3 regions of the Nocardia sp. NPDC058705 genome follow, and region 3 is predicted to be linked to each of the others. Evidence: riboswitches for the same ligand, from Rfam matches in the RefSeq annotation. Region 3 holds a riboswitch; each other region holds the start of a gene.
The links. Region 3 has a riboswitch for S-adenosylmethionine ahead of ACFW6D_RS29465 (aminotransferase class V-fold PLP-dependent enzyme). Riboswitches for the same ligand answer to the same signal wherever they lie in the genome.

Region 1 (5,661 bases), on a different contig from region 3:
CACCAGCGCGGCGTACTCGACCCCGCGATAGGTCCGGTAGTACTCCCGGTTGATCTCCTCACGCGGCGCACCGGCTTCGGCTCGCGCCTTGAGATCGTCTGCGACACGGGCATATTCGCTCCCGTCGTCACCGTTCTCGGCGAGCCAGAACCGCAGGAACGTGAACATCGACTTCACCGTGATCAAGGTTTCGTCCACGTCGAAAAACGCCACACTCACGTTGTTTCCATTCGGCGTGCTCGGGCGCCCCCGCTCCGCCTCTGTCTCGGGACGGTGATCGCTCACGCCGGCACCCCCAGATACGCGGTGACCGCCTTGGCCGCCTTCGCCCGTTCGATCTGGGCGATTCGGTCGTTGGGCAGTGCGGTGAACTCGATCCGCGAGCCGGCCACGGACTTGCCGAACTGGCGTACGTCGGTTTCGATGACGAACTGCAGTTTGCCCGGATCATCGATCGAGACCGGCGTGAGCTGGGCGTGCAGCGTGGCGGGCAGCGGGAACAGGAACGAGGTGAACCGCAGGTCGACGTTGTTCCACACGATGTAGAAATGCTCCTGCGGCCTGCGCACCCCGTACTCGAGTTCGAACGCGGCAAGGAACAGCTGTCGCACCGCCTCGATCACCACGATGCCCTGCACGTGCTCACCGGTCTGGTGGTCGAGCAGCAGTTCGTTGTCGCTGTCCAGACGCAGATCCGCTTCGAAGGCGTTCTCCTCGATGCGCCGCAGCCCCGCCAGCAGCACATTGGAGTGCTGGTATTTGTGCACATGGTGCCTGCGCGCGGGCTCGGCGATTTCGCCGACCACCCGGACTCGCGCCTGCGGTGCGTGCACGGCTGCCACGTGCTCCAGGTAGTCGAGATCGTGGCGGGTGACGCCCTGGCCCAGGTGAACGGCCAATTCCTGATCGACGAACCGACCGCTGCGCAGCAGCGCCACCAGCCCCGACACGGTGTGCACCCGCTCGTCCGCCGTGATCCCGAGGAAACGGTCGGCCACCACGACGAACGTGGTCGCCACCGTTTCCGGGGCGCGAGTGGCGTCGAGTTGGACTACAGACATGGATAAACCTCCAGAAAGACGCTTACGGCAGGTGAGCCCCACCATCCGGTCGTCACCCGGAGCACCCCGCCGCCACTGGAGGGTTGCCGCCCAGCAAGCCGGGGCTCGATGCTGGAACTCGTGACCGTGCTCCGAAAGGTAAACGGCCGCAATATTTTTGAAAACCGTTCCGACCAGCATGCGAAAAATCCGCCCACGGGCGGAGGTAGGGCACAACGCCGGTGCCTATGCTGAGCGTGACAGTCCGTCACGTATATCCCGGAGGCAACGTTGCCGAACACTCTCGAAGCCAGCATCGACATCGCCGCATCGCCGGAGAAGGTCTGGTCGGTACTGTCCGACCTGAGCCGCATGTCCGAGTTCAGCCCGACGACGGTGAAGATGGTCGCGGTCGGTGGCGTGCGCGAGGGCGCGTTCACCGTCAACCTCAACAAGGTCGGCTGGAAGATCTACCCGACCACCTCGCGGATCGCGCGCTTCGAGCCGAACAAGGCGTTCGCTTTCCGGATGAACGAGAACCGCACGACCTGGACCTACGAACTCTCCCCCACTGCCACCGGCACCCACCTCGTCGAGACCCGCACGGTCGACGCCAAGGGTCTGCCCGGCTGGCTGCAGAAGACGATCAAGGTCGCCATGGGCGGCGAGGAGAAGTTCGAAGCCGATCTGGTTTCGGGCATGGAGCAGACACTGAGCAAGGTGAAGGTCGCCGCCGAGCGCTGACCTGGATATTTCTGAAAGCCCGTCGGAGATCATCCGGCGGGCTTTTTTCGTCACGCCAGGTTGTCGCGGATCTCGTCGAGCGCCTGCGTGCTGCGGGTGAGCAGCTCCCGCACCGCCGCCAGCTCGGCCGCGGTGAACTGCTCGGCCAGGGTGCGCTCCACCGCGACCGCGCGCGTATCGGCGTCGTTCATCACCGCGCGCCCCTCCTCGGTGAGGCGGGTTTCCAGCACGTTCTTGTGCCACTCGTGGGGGGTGCGGTCGACCAAGCCGCGGTCCTGCAGGTTGGTGAGGACGGTGTTCATCGTCGGCGGGGTGACGCCCGCCAGCCTGGCCAAGGCCGCCGCCGAGATGCCGGGGTTCTCCGCGAGGTACATCAGCGCGCTGTACTGCGGGACGGTCAGGCCTGCCGGTTTCAGCGCGGCCGTCTTCGTCGCGATCAGGGCTTGCTCGGCCCGCTTGATGTACGAGCCGAGCCTCTCGGCGGCGGGCATGGACGTCATGCGTGCATGGTATCCGCCCATCACTCCATAACCCCATTGACGATCATAACGACTCTAATCTAGGTTAGTGCCGATCGATTGATGTTCTTCGTTACATAACCGAGAGGCTTCACCATGTTGCGAACCGTCGCCGTTGCCGCCGCCTGCCTGGCCATCGCCGCATGCGGGACCTCGTCCGCCGCACCCAGGCTGAGCACTGCCTACGAGCTACCCGGCAACGCCGTCTATCCCGAGGGAATCGGCCTGGATCCGCGCAACGGGGACACTTACGTCGGGTCGTTCGCCGATGGTTCGGTGTATCGCGCGAGCGCCGACGCCGCACGCGCCGAGGTCTTCCTGCCCGCGGGTGCCGATGGCAGGAAGACGGCGAACGGGATTAAGGTCGATTCGAGTGGTCGGCTGTGGGTGATCGATTCCGGTGTGGGAGTGAGTGTTTACGACACCGATTCGCGTGCGCTGCTCGCTCGGTTCGAAGTGCCGGGTGCTGCACCACGTTTCGTCAACGATCTGGACTTCGGCGGCGACGGGACCGCGTACTTGACCGACAGTGTTCGCAATGTCGTCTACAAAGCCGTAATCGGCAGCAGCGAATTGACCGTCGCCTACGACCTGACCTCGACGGCCCGCGATCCACAGGCGTTCGCGCTCAATGGCATTGCGGCCGATCGGGACGGTCGATATCTGATCGTCGTCGCGATGTCAGCAGCCGAGCTGTATCGCATCGACCTCACCGGTGGCGCGGAGCCCATCCGCAAAATGGCACTGAGCGGCGGTGATGCGAAGAACGGCGACGGGTTGGAGTTGCGCGACAACACGCTGTGGATAGTCCACAACAAGGACAACACCATCAGCCGCTGGACACTCACCGACAACGGCGCAACCGCAACCCGCGCAGGCGAATTCCACGATCCCGCACTGAATATTCCTACGACGATGGTGCATTCCGGCGATCGAGCACTTGTCGTGTCGTCGCAATTCGACAAGGGCGGGCCGCTGGGTCAGGGCACGCCGGGAACCTTCGTGGTCTCGGCGGTCAGCGGGTTCTAGCGATGAATTCACTGAGGACGGAGACGAATTCGTCTGGTTGCTCCACCTGCGGTGAATGGCCCGCGTGTTCGACGAGATGGGTTTGCGCGCCGGCGGCGGCGAAGCGGGCGAGGGTTTCGGTGCTGTCGTAGAGGTGGTCGTGGCGGCCGTGGACGGCGAGGACGGGTTGGAAGAGGGCTTGGGCGCGGGTGTCGAGGGGTGCCGCGGCGAAGTCGTCGGCCCGGGCGCCGACCGCGTAGGCGAGGCCGGCGGGCAGGGTGGCACGGAAGTCTCGGACCAGGGCGTCTGCCAGGCCAGGTGCCGAGTCATAGCGGAAGCGGGGTGCGAATCCGGGGCGGCTGCTGAGGCGGATCAGCGGGCCGGGCGTCCAGCGTTGGGCCAGGCGAACCGCCCACGGGCGGACAACCCACCTCGCAGCCGCCGGGATGCTCGCGGCCTGATAGTCCGGGGCCTGGCCGACGACCACGACGCGGGCCACCCGGCTCGAAGTGGCGGCGGCGAGTTCCAGGGCGATCTCGGCGCCGAAGGAGTGCCCGACCACCGTCACATCGGTGAGGTCCAGGTCGTCGATGAGTGCGGTGAGCGGGGCGGTGCGGGCCGCGGCGCTGAAGTCGCCGTCGGCGCCCAACTCCTGCATGTCGACCCGGATCACCCGGAATTCGGGTGTCATTCGCTCGGCGACCCCCGCGAACCAGTCGACCGAACCCGGGATGCCGTGGATGCACACGATCGCGGGTGCGGTGGGCTCGCCTTCGTCCAGAAACAACACGTCAACCACACTAGAGCAGGGTCGCCGAACCGACCGCGCGCGATTTTCGCAGGTAGACATGACTATCACGGCCGACGGCACGCGTGGAAGCGGGTTCCGCATCGCCCACACGGCCACTCGAGACCATTACCCCCGGTCGCGGCCAGGATTTCCGAACCGTACCGGTGGCAATATCGCGCCGGTTCGCATACGCTTCGCCGCGGATGAATACGCCTCATGGAGGGACGAGTGATCACTCCGAACAGGCCGGAGGACGTAGCCGAAAGTCGGCACACAGTGCCGTTGACGCAGTTGATACACCTGATGGCGGAGTATCAGCACCTCGGCGCGCACCGTGACACCTTTCTCGCTACCCCCGCCGACGACGCTTTCGTACGCGGCTGCGGCATCGTCGCGGGCTGCATCGCGACCATCGGCGTCATCGTGGCCGCCGTCGGCGCGTGGCAGGGCGGTATCACGCTGCTGGTGATCGCCGCCGCGCCCGTGCTGCTCGCGCTGCGCCGCGGGGTGATCAACCGGCAGAACCGCGCCGCCCGCATCGACCTGTTCGACCACGGCGTCACCGTGTATCGCTCGGGGCAGCGGGTGTCCGGATTCCGTTGGGACAGCACCGAAGTGCGTCAGCACGAGATCCCGTTCCACGACACCACCCCCGTCACCTACCTGCTGGAACTGTCCGGCCCCAACGGTGTACAGGCGACCATCGACGACGAGGGTTTCGCCCGCGCCCGCGAATGGGCCCGCGCCATCCAATCCGCCGTCACCGCAACCCAACTCCCCGTCGCGGTAGCCGCCATCGACAACGGCGAAACAGTCGCATTCGGCGACCTGGCCCTTTCCTTGGACGCCCTCACCTACCGCGCCCAAGACCTCCCCTGGGAAGACATCCAACTCATCGACGCACGCAGCGGCCACATCCGCATCAAACTCGCAGGCGTCTGGATGTCCCTCGGCCCCGTCAGCACCATCCCCAACTTCTACATCTTCAACGAACTGGCCGAACGCCTCCGCCTCACTCCGGTGGGGTGAGACACCCGCCTACTCGTCCGATGGCGGCGCGACCTGCTTCTTCGCCAAGTCGCGGATGGCAGAACAACCTATCCACAACATCACCGCACCGATGATCACCCGCACCGAGTCCAGCGTGTTGTTGATCATTCGCACGTCCGCGTAGTTCGCGTAGCCGTACTTCGACATCCCGCACGCGTTATCCCCCGGGGCCATGTCGTAGCTGGTGAAATTCAGGACCAGCGGACTCCAGTCATGACAGGTGACCGTGCGGTCAGCCAGATCGAGCAGACCCGACAGAATCACCCAGCCGCAAATTGTCCCCATCAGTACACAGAACAACCAGTACTTGCGGACCGCCTGAACGATCGCCATGTTCATTCCCCTGTTTTCATGCCGAAGGCCGGCCCACCGTGTGGTGGACCGGCCTTCGCGACTTGCGTTGGGCTAGCTGATCAGCGGATCAGAAGTCCATGCCGCCCATGCCGCCGGTGGGGTCGCCCGCGGGGGCGGACTTCTCCGGCTTGTCGGCGACGACTGCCTCGGTGGTGAG
Region 2 (5,661 bases), on a different contig from region 3:
ACCGCCGCGAACATCGAAGTGCGCCATACGCTTTCGATAATCATCGATCACGTACGGCTCGGGGAGATAGCCTTCGTTCTCGATCAGCGGAAACCGCGGATCGATGACGTGGACGTGGGCATCGAACACAGCTAAAGAATGCCCTATCTCGAGTGCGGCGGCAGCTCAGGCCTTGTTCGGTTCGGACGCGCGGAGCATGTCCTCGCGCTCGACGACCTTTACGCGCTCACGGCCTTCGGGCTCGCCGAGGGCGCGCTCGTGGGCGTCGAGGCGGTACCAGCCTGCCCACGTGGTGAACGGGATGCCCTTGCCCTCGAGGAACTCGGTGACGGCGTCCAGCTCGGGCTTGGGCGCGGGGGCGAAGGCCTTGGCGTCGTCGAGCAGGCAGGCGATGGTCTCGTTGGCGTCGCCCTTGGTGTGGCCGATGAGGCCGACGGGGCCGCGCTTGATCCAGCCGGTCACGTAGGTGGCGGGCATGAAGCGGGCGTCGCCTTCGGCGGTGTCGTCGGCGATCACGCGGCCGGCCTCGTTGGGTACGGTGCCTGCCTGATCGTCGAACGGCAGCTGGGTGACGTTCTGCGAGAGGTAGCCGACGGCGCGGTACACAGCCTGGATGTCCCAGTCGGTGAAGTTGCCGGTGCCCTTGACGTTGCCGGTCCCGTCGAGCTGGGTGCGCTCGGTCCGCAAACCCACGACCTTGCCGTCTTCACCGAGGACCTCGGCCGGGGACTCGAAAAAGTGCAGGAACAGCTTGTGCGGGCGATCGCCGTGATCGCGAATGGCCCACTGCTCCAAGGTGTTGGCGACCATGTCGACCTGCTTGGAGTTACGACGCGCGGCTTCGGAGCCTTCGTCGTAGTCGATGTCTTCAGGGTTGACGATGACCTCGATCGTCGGCGAGTGATCCAGCTCGCGCAGCTCCAAAGGCGTGAACTTGGCCTGTGCGGGGCCGCGACGTCCGAAGACGTGGACCTCGAGGGCCTTGTTGTTCTTGAGTCCTTCGTAGACGTTCGGCGGGATCTCGGTCGCCAGCAGCTCGTCACCGGTCTTGGCCAACACCCGGGCCACGTCGAGGGCGACGTTGCCGACACCGAGGACCGCGACCTTCTCAGCCTCGAGGGGCCAGGAACGGGGGACGTCGGGGTGGCCGTCGTACCAGGACACGAAGTCGGCGGCACCGTAGGAACCATCGAGCTCGATCCCGGGGATACCCAGGGCGCGGTCGGCGTTGGCGCCGGTGGAGAAGATGACCGCGTCGTAGAACTGGCGCAGGTCGTCGAGGGTGATGTCGGTGCCGTAGTCGATGTTGCCGAGCAGGCGGACCTGGTCTTTGTCGAGGACCTTGTGCAGGGCGGTGATGATGCCCTTGATCCGCGGGTGGTCGGGGGCGACGCCGTAGCGGATCAGGCCGAAGGGCGCGGGCATGCGCTCGTAGAGGTCGATGCTGACCTCGGCATCGGACTTCATCAGGGCGTCGGCGGCGTAGATACCGGCCGGTCCCGCGCCCACGATCGCAATGCGAAGCGGGCGAGTAGCTGCACTCTGTTCGGTCATGTCTACGCGCACCCTTTGGTCGAGAACTGATTTGACGGCGTCAACTTAGCTTAGGCTAAGTCGAATATCCGACTTACTGGCAGCTGCCATCGACGTCGGCAGCAGCCGCAATCAACGCGATTCTAGCTGCGGCATTGCGGCCACCCGGCGTGCGGTGTAGCCGCCCGCGCGGGTCTGCGAGGATTACAGCATGAACGAGGAGCAAACAGGCTCGGATGACCAGCCCGTAGTGGTGGATCAGACCGACAAGCGTTCCATCGTCCCGTTCGTCGCGGCAGCGGTGGTGGCGATCATCGTGCTCATCGGCATCGTGCTGGGCGGACTGCTCTCGCCCGCTGAGAAAAATGTCACAGAGGCCGACCGGCTCGCGGCCGCCGTCACCAACTATATCGACGCCCGCTCGCGCAGCGACCTGCGTCCGCCGACGGGTGTGGCCTGCGAAGGCTTCAACGAGGAGAGCTCCGGCCTTTCCGAACAGCTCGGTGGCCCGAAATCCACGGTCACGATCGACGGTAAGGGTTTCGAGAACGCCACCGTCAACGGCGACCGCGCCAAAATCGACGCGACCGTCGTGGTCAACGGCAACCCCGCGACCACCAACTGGAAACTGACCCGCGCCGACGGCGCGTGGCTGGTGTGCACCTTCTGAATCGTTTGACACGATGACCGGTGCCGAGGCAATCTCAGATCGCAAGGTCATGAGTGCCAGCGTCAAGCCCCGGCTCGCTGGTCGGCAACCCTCCTCCGCGGTGGGGTGCTCCGGGTGACGACCTGGCCGTGTGTTCCGGAGTTCCGGCACGGCAAGAGCGGATTCACGCAGGAGGATCGACATGACTTACGCCGGCGACATCACCCCTGAGAAGGCGTGGGAGCTGCTCACCGAGCACCCCGGCGCCGTGCTGGTCGACGTGCGCACCGAAGGCGAGTGGGCACACATCGGCATCCCCGACACCAGCTCCATCGAACGCCCCGCCCATTTCATCGAATGGGTCGACGGCACCGGCACCCGCAACCCCGACTTCGGCGTGCAGCTCGAGCAGGCCCTCGCGGGTCGCCCCGACGACGCCCCGGTCGTGTTCCTGTGTCGCTCCGGCCAGCGTTCCGCGCACGCGGCGAACCTGGCGACGGCGGCGGGCGTGGCACCGTCCTACAACGTGCTCGACGGTTTCGAGGGTGGTCCCGACGCGTTCGGTCAGCGCGGCAGCACCGGCTGGCGCGCCGTCGGCCTGCCGTGGCGTCAGGCATAAGGAGAAAAGCATGATCACCGGTGGTTCGTTCGACAAGCCACTGCCCGAGGGTGTCGGTCCCGGCACGCTCGGTGTGCGTGGCGGCCTGCGCCGTTCCGGCTACGACGAGACGTCCGAGGCCCTGTATCTGACCTCGGGTTTCGTCTACGAGAGCGCCGAAGCCGCCGAGGCCGCCTTCACCGGCGACATCGAGCACTTCGTCTACTCCCGCTTCGGCAACCCGACCGTGGCGATGTTCGAGGAGCGCATCCGCCTGCTCGACGGCGCCGAAGCCGCCTTCGCGACGGCATCCGGCATGTCCGCGGTGTTCACGGCGCTCGGCGCATTGCTGAAGGCGGGCGACCGTCTCGTCGCGGCTCGCAGCCTGTTCGGCTCGTGCTTCGTGGTGTGCAACGAGATCCTCCCGCGCTGGGGCATCGAAACCGTCTTCGTCGACGGCGACGACCTCGACCAGTGGGAACAGGCCCTGTCGGTCCCCACCCAGGCCGTCTTCTTCGAGACCCCCGCCAACCCGATGCAGACCCTCGTCGATGTCCGCAAGGTCACCGAGCTGGCCCACGCCGCGGGCGCAAAGGTGGTGCTGGACAACGTCTTCGCCACCCCGTTGCTGCAGCGCGGCTTCGAACTCGGCGCCGACGTGGTCGTCTACTCCGGCACCAAACACATCGACGGCCAGGGCCGCGTCCTCGGCGGCGCCATCCTCGGCGCCAAGGACTACATCGACGGCCCCGTGAAAACCCTGATGCGCCACACCGGCCCAGCCCTGAGCCCCTTCAACGCCTGGACCTTGCTCAAGGGCCTGGAAACCATGCCGCTGCGGGTGCGCCACTCCACCGAATCGGCCCTGCAAGTGGCCAAGTTCCTGGAGATCAACGATTCGGTCGACTGGGTGAAATACCCCTTCCTGGAATCACATCCACAGCACGCCCTCGCCAAGGAACAGATGTCCGGCGGCGGCACAGTCGTCACCTTCGCCCTCAACGGCGACGACGGCAAAAAACGAGCCTTCGAGGTCCTGAACCGCCTCCGCATCATCGACATCTCCAACAACCTCGGCGACGCCAAAACCATGATCACCCACCCCGCCACCACCACCCACCGAGCCATGGGCCCGGAGGGACGCGCGTCAATCGGCTTGTCCGACGGGGTCGTTCGCATCTCGGTAGGCCTCGAAGACCTCGAAGACCTCCTCGGCGACCTCGACCACGCCCTGAGCTGAACGGCTCGCGAACAACCTCCTGACCTGCGCGTGGAGCCACCGCGGTCGCCCAGGAGTGCCGGGCCCGCCGCAGCGGGGGGCGGGGTTCACAGTCGGTTCGGTCGGTGCAGCCGTATCGACTTCACAAAAATGAGTATGCGTTCGTACTTGCGCGGACTGTGACCGGAGACCTACGCTGGTCCCAACAGGCGGGCGACCACGGATGTACTTGCATCGCAATGCTTTTGGATAGCGCCTGGCGGGCAAAAGCAATGCCCCGAGCGGCATGCATCTGAGATACCAGATGCAGAGGCGGACTCGGGGCTTACCGAACCAGGCTAGCACCCTGACTGGTGGGATGCCGCGCCGCTCGATCAGCTGGGTAAACGGGCGGTCGGCCAAGCGCGGACGAAGGTCAAGCGACCGTCGTGCTGCGCTGACGACGTGGTAGCGCAGCTGACATTCGGCTTCTGGGTATCGCTGTTGAGTGCGGCAAACGACCGTACGATGTGGGTGCCTTGTTTGCACAAGGCTTTTCCGCACTATCGCGGACCACGCAAAGTTCTGCATCGAGAACTCGAAACGATTCGTCTGTTCAGGAATCGCATCATGCATCATGAGCCGATTCATCATCGGCACCTGGAAGCAGACCACCGAACGATACACAGGGTGATCGGCTATATCTCCGCTGACATCGCCACTCACCTGGTTGCTCGCGATACGGTCCCTACAGTCTTGGCATCTCGACCGGTCAGGGCCACGGTTCGATGAGCAGGCCGCCAGGCGTGCTGCTGCCGAGTGAATTAGCCGAGCGGATCGGCGTGACGATCAGTGCCGTGAGCAACTGGCGTACCCGGCATGCGAACTTTCCTTCTCCGATCGTCGCCGGTGGACAGGAATTGTTCGCCATAACCGAACTTGTGCAATGGCTGGGTCGTCGATCTATTCCGCGCAACCGGTTACGACCACACGAGGCGGTCGGCACGACCTACGGTGACCGCCTGGCCATCACGACCCGAACGTCCTCGGTGACGCCTGCGCCGAGTCCGTCGGCGGTCCGGCGGTCCGGCGGTCCTACCCCAAGCCTCGCCACGCAGTTGTGGGTGGTCGCCGACCGGCTTCGCGGGGCGTACCCCATGGACATCGTGCAAGAGTTGGTCATCTCGCTGATCTTTCTCCGGACGCGGCAGTCGGGTGTTTGGCACACGATTACTCAGTCCGAGAACTGGGCCGATACTTGCTCTGTGCTGGCCGAGGCGGCGATCGACTTCGACGGTCGGCAGGCGGTGATTCCTGTGTTTCTGCGGCTGGACCCAGCTGCCGATCATGGCTTGTCCGACGTAGTTCGAGCCATTGATCGGATACCGCTCGGGTTCGATGCCGATGATTCGGGCATGTCTGCGTTTCTGGAGGACACCGGCCGCCGGATGGGCCGTCACGGTGGGAGATACACACCGACCGGCATCGCCGACTGCTTGATCGGATTGCTTGATCCGTCACCGGGGAGTTCGCTCTACGACCCGGTCTGTGGGGCCGGTGAGTTGCTGGTCGCTGCAGCGCGTCACGGCTCGCCGACGCAGGCGCGGAGCTACCAACTCCACGGAGGGGTGCAGACCCTGTGGAATCTTGTTGCGGCACAGACGAATCTATCGGTACACGGAG
Region 3 (5,661 bases):
CCGGTCCTGCACGGCACCCCCATCTGGCTGCGCACCACCATCCACAAACTCATCGACCTCGGCGACCACACCCTGGCCGTAGGCCTGGTAACCCGAGTCCACGACCAAACCGAAGACTCCCCCTCAGCAGCCCCCCTGCTGTACTACAACGGCAAATACCACCGCCCGACAGCCCTCGATACCTGATCGAACAGGCAAACCGCGCTCGAAGGCTAGTGTTGATCCAGTGAGCGAGGCATACGACTGGTCGTGGTTGCGCGGCGGTGTCCCGGGAATCGACCTGGACACCTATCTTGCGATGCCGGAAGACCTCTCTCGGGTGATCGAGGTCAAAGACGGCTTGGTCGTGCACTGCGACTCACCATCGCCGAATCACATCGCCATCGCCGACGCGATCAAACAGTCTCTGCGAGAAGCGATCCGGAAGCGCGATTCCGGTCAACCGTGTCTGAAGGCCAGCGGCGAACTCGACATGCTGGTCTCCGAGGTCCCGTTCAACTTCCGCCGCCCCGACGCCATCGTGTATCGCTGCGTCGAAGACCCCCGCGACAAGTGGAAGACCAAGCCGACCGCGGGCGACGCCCTCCTGGTCGTCGAGGTGGTCTCACCAGCGACTGTCACCGCCGATTGTGTGGACAAGCGAGCGGAATACGCGCGACTCGGCATCGAGCAGTACTGGATCGTCCGCATGGAGAACAACGACGGCCGCGTGAAGTCCATCGAAATCCTCCGCCTCAATACCGCAGGCGTCTACATCTCCGCCGACACCCGCTTCCGCTCCCACAACCCCATCGCGATCGCCGTCTCGGACCCACTCGATGTCACCATCACCTGGGATGTCCTCGACGCCGACCTCGCCTGAGACCGTCTCCATGAGCGAGTTCCGTGTGACAGGTGTCTACCCCGTCAGCTTCAAAGCGAATCCGTCGGTAGTCGGCGACACGACCGACAACTTCACTGTCGGGGCGGCCGTCGAACTCCGACGTGCAGATGAGGTCCTCGCGAGCGGGGTCCTGCAAGCGATCGAGCTACTCTGCCCGGGAGCCAAGGTCGCGCTCACCTTCTCGGACACGATCTCCCAGCACATCCGCGTAGGCGATGTCGTCTACGCGGTCGAGGCGGCCGGATAGTCCCGCCAACTTCCACAGCACAGGCGGTTGACAGCGGAACGAGACGGCGGTCAGCCGATCAAGCAGGGGGCCGCGCCTTCGGGGGAGGCGGCGGTGAGGGGTCGGGTTTCGGGGGTGGGGTTCCAGTGGCCGTCGGTGGCGGCGTAGGCCCAGGTGGGACCGTTGGCGACCAGGGTGGCGACGGCTTCGATCAGGCGGTCTACGTCGGCGGCGGTGGTGCCGAGGCCGATGCTGGCACGCAGGGCGGCGTCGAGGCCGAGGCTCGCGAGGAGGGGGTGGGCGCAGAAACGGCCGTCGCGGACGCCGATGGCGTGTTCGGCGGAGAGGTAGGCGGCTACCTGGCCGGGGGCGTAGTCGGCGATAGTGAAGGCGACGATGCCGACACAGTCGGGGCTGTCGGACCAGATGGTGACCAGGTCGACGCCGGGGATCGCGGACAGGCCGTCGCGGAGACGATCGGCCAGGAAGCGTTCGTGCGCAACGAGTTCGGCGGGATCGATGGCGGCGAGTGCGTCACAGGCTGCGGCAATCGCGGCCGCGCCCAACACATTCGGCGAACCGCCCTCGTGCCGCTGCGGCGCGCAAGCCCATTCCACTTCCGACACACCGACATTGCGCACGGCGCCACCACCGGCAAGGTAGGGCTCACCCTGGTCCAGCCAGTCACGCCGCCCGACGAGCACACCCGAGCCGAACGGCGCGTACAGCTTGTGCCCGGAGAACGCGAGGTAGTCGATCCCGGTCTCGCGCAAGGAGATCCGTCGATGCGGAGCCAGCTGCGCGGCGTCGACGAGAATCCGCGCACCACACAGGTGGGCGATGGTCGCGAGCCGTTCCAGCGGCAGCACCTCACCGGTGACGTTGGATGCCCCGGTCACCGCGAGCAGCGCGGCCGGCTTGCTGCACAACTCGGCGACGACCCGCTGAATCGTCTCCTCGACAGTCGCACCGGCCCGCACCACCCGGCGACCGTGCTCGGTCCACGGCAGGAAGTTGGCGTGATGTTCGATATCGAGCACCACCGTCTCCCCTGGCACGCACCCGGCCAGCAGGTTCAGCGAATCGGTGGTGTTGCGCGTGAACACCACCACCTGGTCGTCGTCGGCATCGAGGAACCGGGCAACCGACCCACGCGAGGCCTCGTAGCACTCGGTCGAGATCCGCGAGGCATACCCCGCACCCCGGTGCACGCTGGCGTAGAACGGCAGCAACTGCGAAATCCGGTCGGTGACCTGCTTCAACGCGGGCGCACTCGCGGCGTAGTCGAAGTTGGCGTAGGAGCTGGTGCCGCCCTGAACGAGCGGAACCTGCAGGTCGGCACCGGAAACGGCGGCGATGGCACAGGTGGGGTCGATTACAGCAGTCATGACGAAATCCCGTCGGCTCAGGGACCCGCTCCACAAGAGTTGGCCCGCGCTTGCCGCGCCCAATTCGGACGTCAGCCTGGTCGTCACCCGGAGCACCCCACCGCGGAGGAGGGTTGCCGACCAGCAAGCCGGGGCTGAACGCTGGTACTCGTGACCTGCAACGAGAGTGACAGATGACCTCGCGGCCTGTCAACTACCCCGGCGGAAGTGGCCTCCTACCGCGCCGAACTTCGATTGCCTCGGCACGGCAGATGCGTACGCTGGGCTCGTGCACGTCGAGATCGAACAGATCATTCGCGAGTTCCCGCAGCGCGACGATTATCGCGACATCCGGGAGCGGATCGAAAGTAGTGTTGGCGCAGGCGATCTCGAGTTCGCCGTGTCGCTCGGCCGAGCGGCGGCCACGGCCTACGGTGCCGGTAATTGGATTGTCGAGGATTGCGTCGGCACATTGCTCCACGCCTCCGCACCGGAGAGGGCCGGGGCCGCGCTCCGGGTGCTCGCGGCGACGAAGCCGGAGAAGAGCCGGGCGGGCCGGATAGCGGCGAAGCTGGCCGGATCGCTGGAAGCGGACGAGGCCGTCGCCGCGTTCGGTCAAGCCGGTCTGATCGGGCCGATCGCGGACGAGCTGCGTGCCTGTTTGCTGCAGGAGTTGATCCTGCGCGGCGTCACGGTGGCCGACCACGACGGGCTCGTGCGGTGGGCGAATTCGGCGCACTGGTCAGGTCATCCGCTGCGCGTGCTGCCGTTCGAACGCACACCCTTCGAGCACGGGCTCGCGCTGCGCCAATTCAGCCAGCACGGTTCGAGCGTCGGCCTGCCGTTCAGTGCCGACACCTCCCCCGCGCTGAGCAGACGCACTCGACTCGCCCTCCCCCGCGCCAAGGAAACTACCCACCCCGCGGTCGCGGACCGACTCGCGCAGGCTGTCGCGAACTGGAAGCGAGAATCCAACGGGCGCATCGAATCTCGGACCTTCGCACTCGGCAGCGTCCCCGACCCGGCGACGACGGCGGCCCTCATGGACACCTTGTCGCTGGAGTGCCTACACGCCCGGCACCCGTCGGCGACCGACCTCGTGGTCACCCCGTCCACACCCGGGCAGGTCTGGTCGATGCTGTTCGCCGCGGCGGCCAACGGCGGCGCCTACAACCACGGCGAAGGCGCGGCCTACGGCCGTCTGCGCGCCTGGCGTTCGCTCGGGGCACTGTGTGGTGCAACAGAATTCGACACCATCGACCATGTCACCCGCCTCGCGCGGGACTGCCACTGGTTCACCTTCGAGGCCGATACCGCATGGTTCGAGCGCGTCGCCTGGGATATCGGCATCGTCGCACTGACCCCCGAACCCGCCCTGTCGATCCTCGCTGCCACCGACACCGACTGACCGGCGCGTTCGCGCGGTGAGGCACGCCCGACGCGGCGGGAATCGCCCATGAGGGGGGCCGGCGGAACTAGCATCCGACGAAGGGAATTGCTGCGCTGAGGGCTCGGCAGATCAATGTGGCGCTGCGGGTGGGGTCCGATGTCAAACCGGTACACAAGGGGTGAACTTTGCCCGCGATGGACGCCGTACGATCGAGTGAAGCGAAAACAGTCCACGTATCAGATCGGAAGAAGACCATGTCATACGCCTTGAGCTCCACTTCGGCGGACGTGAGCGCTGATCTGCCCGATGAATTCGTCCACCTGGCGAGGTTGGCGTTGGCGGGGCGTGAGCAGGATGTCGCGATGTTCGTGCGGCGGGCCGCGCGGCGACACCGGCATGCAAGTCCCGAGTTGGCCGATGCGTTGATCGCGCTGCTGCGCCAGAACCCCACTCGCGCCAATCCCCTTCGCGCTGAGGTGGATACGCCGATTCCGGTAGACGGCGACAGTCGGCTGCCGTTGGTTCGGGTGATCGCACCCGGCGCCACTGTCGAAGTGCCGATCCTGGCCGCCGAGACCTACGACGTGCTCACCCAGATCGTCGATGAGCGCAAGCAAGCCGACCGGCTGGCCGCCGCCGACCTCACCCCGGCGCGCAGCCTGCTGTTCGTCGGCCCGCCCGGCGTCGGCAAGACGATGGCCGCGGCGTGGCTGGCCCATCAGCTGGAGCTGCCGCTGGTGGTCCTCGACCTGGCGACCATCATGAGCAGCCTGCTCGGCAAAACCGGCACCAACCTGCGCCACGCCATCGACTACGCCAAGCAGCGGCCGTGCGTGCTGCTGCTCGACGAACTCGACGCCATCGCCAAACGGCGCGATGACGATCGTGATGTGGGCGAGCTGAAGCGCCTGGTCACCGTGCTGCTGCAGCAGATCGACGACTGGCCGACCGGTGCGGGCCTCGTCATCGGCGCGACCAACCATGCCGACCTGCTCGACCCGGCCGTGTGGCGGCGTTTCGATGTGAGTGTGGAATTCGCGCTGCCCGAGGCCGAGCAACGCTGCGAGGCGATCCGCCGGTTCGCCGGACAGCCACTGCCCGACGGTGCGGTGGATGCGGTCGCGCTCGCGTCGAAGGGGTTGTCGTTCAACGATATCGAGCGAACGATGCTGCGGTTGCGCAGACGTTGCGTGCTGGAGGACCAGCTACTGCCCGGCTTGATGGCCGAGCATTCCGCACGACTAGTAGCTGAACTTCCCAAAACGGATCGGTTACGGCTCGCCCAGACGCTGACGGGCGTGTCAGGCTTGTCTCAGCGGCAGATCAGTGCGCTCACGGGGGTCTCGCGTGACACCATCCGTGGCTTCACCCATCGACGGGAATAACGTGGCAGCTGGGGGGATTTCGGGTGGCGGGACCGCGATTTCTGATCGGGTTCGGTGAGCGGCTCACCGCGCCCATCTCCCCCAGCAGATCCGGCGGTTCGCCGCAGCCGCCGTACACCGTGGCACAGGCGCGGGCCCGGCTCGCGCCGATGCTGAACGCGGCGACCGCGAGTGCGGACGCGTTGCCGAAAACGGCCTGTCCGGAAGACGAGACCGTCACGGCGGTCACCCTGCATCCGCAGTACCTGTCCAAAAGCGGTTACCCCACACGGCTTCTCACGTCACTGCAGCTGGATCCGCTGGGTAGCAGGCCGGTGGCGATCACACCGGAGCACGGCACGCCGCGGGCGAGCACGCTGCTGTTCCTGGCTACGACTCGCGTGAATCTGCAGTTGCTCACTGCGAGAATC

Region 1: another riboswitch for S-adenosylmethionine. It lies ahead of ACFW6D_RS13975 (AfsA-related hotdog domain-containing protein); the one in region 3 lies ahead of ACFW6D_RS29465 (aminotransferase class V-fold PLP-dependent enzyme).
Region 2: another riboswitch for S-adenosylmethionine. It lies ahead of ACFW6D_RS22030 (rhodanese-like domain-containing protein); the one in region 3 lies ahead of ACFW6D_RS29465 (aminotransferase class V-fold PLP-dependent enzyme).

What each region holds. Positions count from the first base shown of each region.
Region 1 is NZ_JBHYRN010000009.1:128,306-133,966, forward strand. It holds gene ACFW6D_RS13970 (HAD family hydrolase) at 1-219, opposite strand, end outside; gene ACFW6D_RS13975 (AfsA-related hotdog domain-containing protein) at 282-1,061, opposite strand; SAM riboswitch class IV at 1,075-1,187, opposite strand; gene ACFW6D_RS13980 (SRPBCC family protein) at 1,332-1,784, shown strand; gene ACFW6D_RS13985 (MarR family winged helix-turn-helix transcriptional regulator) at 1,835-2,284, opposite strand; gene ACFW6D_RS13990 (SMP-30/gluconolactonase/LRE family protein) at 2,399-3,331, shown strand; gene ACFW6D_RS13995 (alpha/beta fold hydrolase) at 3,318-4,100, opposite strand; gene ACFW6D_RS14000 (DUF6585 family protein) at 4,377-5,129, shown strand; gene ACFW6D_RS14005 (hypothetical protein) at 5,139-5,483, opposite strand; gene groL (chaperonin GroEL) at 5,572-5,661, opposite strand, start outside.
Region 2 is NZ_JBHYRN010000020.1:95,443-101,103, forward strand. It holds gene ACFW6D_RS22015 (amidohydrolase family protein) at 1-129, opposite strand, end outside; gene ACFW6D_RS22020 (FAD-dependent oxidoreductase) at 166-1,554, opposite strand; gene ACFW6D_RS22025 (hypothetical protein) at 1,745-2,203, shown strand; SAM riboswitch class IV at 2,249-2,367, shown strand; gene ACFW6D_RS22030 (rhodanese-like domain-containing protein) at 2,385-2,801, shown strand; gene ACFW6D_RS22035 (O-succinylhomoserine sulfhydrylase) at 2,812-4,020, shown strand; partial or broken gene ACFW6D_RS22040 (N-6 DNA methylase) at 5,394-5,661, shown strand, end outside.
Region 3 is NZ_JBHYRN010000039.1:2,237-7,897, forward strand. It holds gene ACFW6D_RS29450 (flavin reductase family protein) at 1-186, shown strand, start outside; gene ACFW6D_RS29455 (Uma2 family endonuclease) at 227-862, shown strand; gene ACFW6D_RS29460 (hypothetical protein) at 873-1,130, shown strand; gene ACFW6D_RS29465 (aminotransferase class V-fold PLP-dependent enzyme) at 1,181-2,497, opposite strand; SAM riboswitch class IV at 2,539-2,653, opposite strand; gene ACFW6D_RS29470 (DUF6183 family protein) at 2,766-3,884, shown strand; gene ACFW6D_RS29475 (AAA family ATPase) at 4,121-5,251, shown strand; gene ACFW6D_RS29480 (S8 family peptidase) at 5,275-5,661, shown strand, end outside.